3 regions of the Pseudoalteromonas rhizosphaerae genome follow, and region 2 is predicted to be linked to each of the others. Evidence: predicted binding sites of a transcription regulator. Region 2 holds the regulator's gene; each other region holds the start of a gene.
What was found. The regulator sigma-54, encoded in region 2, starts transcription at its own class of promoters, with help from an activator protein. The targets are predictions, from matches to a motif close to GTTGGCACGNNNNTNGNNT.
Positions count from the first base shown of each region.

Region 1 (2,208 bases), 1.0 Mb from region 2:
GCCTACGGGTGTTAAGCTTTAACTGTGTTTTATCCATTAATGTTTATTGATATCTTGCCAACTGGTTTTAAGGCTGTTGGCGAATGAGACAAACTTTTCTTTAATGGTGCGCTTAATTTTAATTTCCACAGAGCCCAGAATAACTTTTCCTTCGATAGTAATGGTTGGCCCTTGGTGTTTATTCAGTGACACTGATTTGTTTTCAACACTACCAATAATACTGAACAGTTTTGATACAACATTGACGTGTTCTGGCACATAAATTTCATCATTGCCTAGTAAGCAATTGACATGGATGGTGATATTTTGATGCTGAAATATGGCGTCAGTGAAATCAAGTTCAATAGATCCAAGTAAGTTCGTCAGGTGGATTTCTTTTGGTACTACCCATTGCCCACTGCGCTCGTTTGATCCTAAGATACTTCGCAAGTGCAATGTTTCATCGCTGCTTTTATTACTATAGTTTGGGCTAAACTGCGCACGTTTTTCCCACTGGTAATTACTATCGGTTGTTAATTCTAGGTCACTTACCAAATCAATTAAGCTTTGGTTATCTTTCGCAGCCATTGCCTGATCTAATCGACGCTCAAAAGCATCAGCTGAAATAACAGCATGACTGTAGTTATATATTAATTGATCAATAACTTGTTCACGCACTTGCTCAATTGGGCGATCTTCTAATTTTACAGTCATGATGTATTCCTTATAAGTGATGCTGTTGGTGTATTTTACGATTGCTCGGTACTGCAATAGTTAAAGCAAAGCTTAGGCCATTTATTAATTAGCTTAGTAATCAATAATTTAAATTTATTTTCGTTAGGTGCGTTTGTTATATTAACGACAGATTAACGAATAATGCTATTAAATGGTTAATTTTGCAACGACCAGAATAAATTACCGAGCAGTCTGTAAATAATTACCAATACTAAAGCTAGTGCTATATGAAATTAAGTTTAAGCGATTGATTTTAAATGCTTTAAAAGTTGGCTTGATGTTCGCATTAATCATATTGTCTTTAATCAAAAGGAGAAAGATTATGAAAACATTTAACAAATCTATTATTGCAGCGTTAGTTCTTGGTACAACCGCTATGGGTGCTCAAGCAAATAGCTGGGAAAATGAAAGTAAAGATGCTTGGATTGATGGTAAGGCAGAAACGGTTCTGTTAATGAACACTAACTTAAACAACTTTGACATTAACACTGATGTAAAAAATGGCAAGGTTGTACTAACTGGTAAAGTTGAAAGTGAGCTTGATAAAGAGCTAGCGGAAGAGCTTATCTTAAGTCTAGATGGTGTAACTGATGTTGATAACGAGCTAACGGTCGTTAAAAACACGGATACAAAAAGCAAGAAGATGAAATCAGATAGCACAGAAAGTGATTTAACGGATGCTAAAATTACTACCGTTATTACAACACGCTATTTGTTTAACTCTGAAGTAGGCGGTACGGATATTGACGTAGATACCGATAAAGGTGTGGTAACGCTAAATGGTACTGTTGGTTCGGATGCTGAAAAACAGCTAGCGGTGAAAATTGCTAAGAATGCTGAAGATGTTCGCGATGTAGTTGATAACTTAACTATTGTAGCTGAATAATCTATAAGCCACGAATGCCCAGTTATGCTGGGCTTTCTTATACAAATTTCAGGGAGTGAGAGTCATGGATTTAATACGAATTATATTTTCAGTGCTTATTCCACCACTTGGTGTATTTTTACAAGTCCTAAATTCGGGTAATAAGTGCAATTTCTCAGATTAGATGTCCAGTGGTTATAATTTGACTGCTTTCTCGCCAAAGGAAATTGCTTTAATGAAATATAAACAGCTGACACAAGAAAGATACCAGATTTACGCGTTAATAAAAGCAGGAAATAACCAAAAACAGATAGCTGATGAACTAACTCGTTCACCGTCATCTATCTCTAGAGAGTTAAAACGCAATAAAGGACTTAAAGGCTATCGGCCTAACCAAGCCAATAATTTTGCTGAACAAAGAGGCAAGTCATCTTTCAAAGCAAGTAAGTTAACAGAGACGTTACTGACTAGATTAATAAATTGTTGCATGACGGACTTTCGCCAGAGCAGGTGGCAGGCCGCTTAGCTTTAGAGAAAAAGGTCGTTTTACATCATGAAACGATTTATCAATATATTTACAGAGACAAGGCCCGTGGTGGGGAGCTACATAAGACACTCACTCGTGCATG
Region 1 is NZ_CP118496.1:762,137-764,344, forward strand. Features, by position in the region: gene PVK79_RS03385 (LiaF domain-containing protein) at 37-693, opposite strand; gene PVK79_RS03390 (BON domain-containing protein) at 1,037-1,600, shown strand; gene PVK79_RS03395 (helix-turn-helix domain-containing protein) at 1,815-2,105, shown strand; partial or broken gene PVK79_RS03400 (IS30 family transposase) at 2,090-2,208, shown strand, end outside.
Region 1: the regulator sigma-54 is predicted to act here: its motif matches at 983-1,001, upstream of PVK79_RS03390 (BON domain-containing protein).

Region 2 (2,208 bases):
AGCTGAGGGAGTTGTTCATGAGCCAATTGGCTTATAAATTCAATGATCCGTTTTTTGCTATTAAAAAGGACCGCAGCTTTACTGCAGTCCTGACAAATAAGTGAGCTTAATTTCATAGTGTTAGTGTCGAGCGTGCTTCTCTTTGTGTTTAATTACTTGACGATCAAGTTTATCGATTAGTCCGTCAATAGCTGCATACATGTCTTGGTGCTCAGTCGAGGCAAATAATTCAGCGCCACTGACATGTAATGTGGCCTCTGCTTTTTGGCTTAGTTTTTCTACATCAAGAATAACATGGACATTATTGATATGATCAAAATGCCTTTCAAGCTTGGCAAACTTATTGTTTACATAGTCTCTTAATGAATCAGTAATTTCTACGTGACGACCAGTTAAATTTAGTTGCATAAGCATTTTCCTCTTGTGATTTTACGCCTTAAATCAAACTTTTACGTTGATTTGACGGTGGAATAGCCAGTGACTCGCGGTATTTTGCAATAGTCCGTCTAGCTACTTTGATACCTTGCTCTGCCAATATATCTGCAATCTTACTATCACTCAATGGTTTCGCTGAGTTTTCTGCACTGATCAATTTTCTGATCAATGCTCGAATAGCTGTCGAAGAGCATTCGCCGCCGTTCTCAGTGCTTACATGACTTGAGAAAAAATACTTTAACTCAAAAATACCACGGGGGGTATGCATGTACTTTTGTGTCGTTACGCGAGAGATTGTTGATTCGTGCATCTCAACCATTTCAGCAACGTCGTTTAGTACCATAGGTCGCATTGCTTCAGGGCCATGCTCAAAGAATCCCTGCTGTTGTTTTACAATGCAGTTAGTTACTTTGAGTAACGTCTCGTTACGACTTTCTAGGCTTTTAATAAACCATTTAGCTTCTTGCAAATGCGAACGTATAAATTGGCTGTCAGTGCTTGATTTTACTGAGCGTGACATTGCCGCATATTGGCTGTTCACTCTAATTTTTGGCATGCTGTCTGGATTAAGTTCAACCACCCAGCGACCTTTAATTTTTTTCACCGAAACATCAGGTATAACATACTCTGACTCTTCGCGTACTATAGTATCCGCAGGCTTTGGATTAAGGCTGTGGATCAATGTCATTACTTCTTTCAGCTCATCTTCTTTAAGCTTAGTCTTTTTCATCAAAGTGCGATAGTCACGACTAGCTAATAAATCGATATGATCAGTTAAAATCATTTTAGTCTCGCTAATCCAAGGAGTTGCAGGATCAAATTGATTTAATTGAATACATAAACATTCTTGTAGGCTGCGCGCAGCAATACCAACAGGGTCAAATAACTGAATGCGTTTTAACACTGCTTGCACTTCGTCTAGTTCGATTTCTTCTTCGTTATTACCTTGATTTAAGCTCTCTGCGATGTCTTCGCAGCTCAAGGTTAAAATACCTGAATCGTCAACAGCTTCAACAATCGCAATGGCAATAGCTTCATCGGTTGGACTAAAAGGTGTGAGCTGTAATTGCCACATCAGATATTCGTGCAGGGTTTCAGTTGAAGCACCTTGATAAATTGACTCATCTTCAGGCATTGGGCCGGATGACGTATTTGGCGCAGCACTCATGTATTCGTCCCAGGTGACGTCCATAGCCATTTCGTCACTTAAAGTCTCTTTACTTAATGCTTCGCTACTTTCTTGTTCATATTCGCTGGGCTTGTCGTCTGCTGATGCACTAACAGTTAAGTCATCGTTGTCTTGTTTTTGTTCGTTTTTACCAGCCGTGTCGTCTGAATATTCATGCTCTTCTAGCTCTAACAATGGATTGCTGTCGAGTGCTTCTTGAATTTCTTGCTGGAGATCCAATGTACTGAGTTGCAATAAGCGAATTGCTTGTTGCAGCTGTGGTGTCATTGTAAGTTGCTGGCCCATGCGCAGCTGGAGTGATTGCCTCATGTATCTCTAACAATCCTTTTATTGTTATCATCGTTAAGTCTAGCAGATACTTAGCCGAGCGTGGCTTTATAGCCTAAATTGCTCGCCCAGGTAAACATCGCGGACTGTTTGGTCGGCAAGTACATGCTCAGGGGTACCTGATGCAATTAACTCCCCATGAGAAACTATGTAGGCTTTTTCACAAACATCAAGGGTTTCTCGTACATTGTGGTCGGTAATAAGTACGCCAATACCACGGTTTTTAAGGTGTTCAATAATCTTCTTTATATCTAACA
Region 2 is NZ_CP118496.1:5,066,830-5,069,037, reverse strand. Features, by position in the region: gene ptsN (PTS IIA-like nitrogen regulatory protein PtsN) at 1-116, opposite strand, end outside; gene hpf (ribosome hibernation promoting factor) at 121-408, opposite strand; gene PVK79_RS22120 (RNA polymerase factor sigma-54) at 437-1,933, opposite strand; gene lptB (LPS export ABC transporter ATP-binding protein) at 2,000-2,208, opposite strand, start outside.

Region 3 (2,208 bases), 740 kb from region 2:
CACGCAAATAGCTACAGCTGCCACAGAGCAAAGTAGTGTAACTGAGGAAATTAACCGTAACGTTTTTGCGATTCAAGAAATCGTTAATGAGCTAACACGTTCAATTAAAACAACCTCATCAGTTAGTCATCACTTAGCTGGTCGAGGGGAGAGTTTAGGCAATTTAGTAGGTCAGTTTAAGATCTAATATAAACAAAAAGTGGCGACATTATTGTTGATCAGTAATAAATAAAGATCAGGCTTTAAATAGCCCGATCTTTGACTTTAAATATAAATGAGTCAGTTTAAACTGAACACAAAACCGCTAGATTAGCTGCTGAGTTTGCCCGTTGACGACTCTAAGTGTGCACGCACAAACCATTGAAACTGTTCTAAATCGGCAAGTTGGCTAATTAGCATATCCTCAGATACCGGATCGAGCTCTGATAGCTTGCCAATCGCACTTCGGTGATCGCCATTAATCCCATTATATACTTTATCAAGCGCAACTAAGTGATCTTTTACCAAGCCCTTACCAATTGAGTAATCTTGCCATGAACGACGATCAACTATCGATTTTGGAGTACCAACTGGAACTCCGCCCAACGTAGCGATTCGCTCGGCGATGGTGTCGGTCATTGCTCTGATCACTTCAACCTGAGGGTCGAGCATTTCATGCACGCCAATAAAATTTGGGCCAACTACATTCCAATGAATATGTTTTAGAGTCAATTGTAAATCGATCAGTGCGACCATGCGGTTATCAAGTGTAGCAATGGTATTTTTTGCAGATTCTTCATTCATACCTGGGGCAGTAAATTCAGCGATTTTGTTTGTTTCGTTATTGTTACTCATTATTCCTCCTGATTTATAAGGAATGTTCACAGCGTCTAATAAAGTCTATGAACATGCGTTAGTTTATATAAAGCAATGGTTGTGCCGATAAAAATTATTTTTTAAGTTGCTGATATTTAATGTTTTGTATTTTTTTCAAAGGAGGGGGATGAAAGCTTTCTTTGATATGCCATGAAAAATATGCACTTTTTTGTAAAATCTGCAAAACAAAAGGTGCTGTTACGTGTTAGCGAATTGCTTACTATTAATAATAACTGAGATGCAGGAGTGTATTGTCATTGTTGATTAATCATCACTTACATATACTCAACTCATCTTGTTATTAAAGGAGAAGTGCATGTTGAGATTTTTTTCTATCGAGCAGGGGGTGATCAAAGAGTTAGAGCCTTCATCCGATACCTCTCTTGAAGTATCAATCAGAAATGCACACTGGATTGACACAATCAACCCAACGGAAGATGAGCGAAATACGCTCGCAAAAACGCTCAATATAACTTTTCCTGAGTCAGGGGATGTGCAAGAGATTGAAGCTTCATCGCGATGTTTTATCGACAATGAAGGCTTGCATGTGCATGCATTGTTTATGTCGCCCAATGAAGGACGTTTTAATACGGTAACAGTTGCCTGTTTACTACAGGATAACTGTTTGCTGACCATTCGCGATGACGAGCTGGCTGACTTTCGATTGTTACGCTTAAGAGCACGTAAAGGTCAAGTAATGTGTGATACGCCAAAACAGTTATTGGTTACATTATTCGATCAAAAAGTCGAAAACCATGCTGATATGCTCGAGGATATGCATCATCAGTTAGAGAAGCTCAGTGCATATGTACTAGAAGAAGATGACTCTGATCTAGAAGAAGCGGTTAGTCGTATCGCGCGTTTAGAGGATGCGAATGGGAAAGTGCGTTTGTGTTTAATGGATACGCGGCGCAATATTTCGTTTTTAATACGTCGTTTAGGTGTACAAAATGAGGATCGCGAATCACTACGAGAAATTGTACTTGATATAGATACGCTAATGTCTCACTGTACCTTTTTGTTTGATAAGGTGAACTTTTTGATGGATTCAACACAAGGTTTTATTAACATTGAACAAAATCAAATTATCAAAACCTTCTCTATTGCTTCGGTGGTTTTTTTACCACCTACCGTAGTCGCCAGTGTATATGGGATGAACTTTAATATAATGCCTGAGCTGCAATGGGAATGGGGTTACCCATTTGCAATTGGCATTATGTTGCTATCGGGCTTTGCCCCTTATTTATTTTTTAAACGCAAAGGCTGGCTGTAGTGTGTGCCAATGACTACTTGGCATACACTATTATACGAGTTTATATTCATTTTATACGGATAGCGGTCTTATTATCACCT
Region 3 is NZ_CP118496.1:4,330,697-4,332,904, reverse strand. Features, by position in the region: gene PVK79_RS18785 (methyl-accepting chemotaxis protein) at 1-187, shown strand, start outside; gene dps (DNA starvation/stationary phase protection protein Dps) at 310-834, opposite strand; gene corA (magnesium/cobalt transporter CorA) at 1,172-2,128, shown strand.
Region 3: the regulator sigma-54 is predicted to act here: its motif matches at 905-923, upstream of dps (DNA starvation/stationary phase protection protein Dps).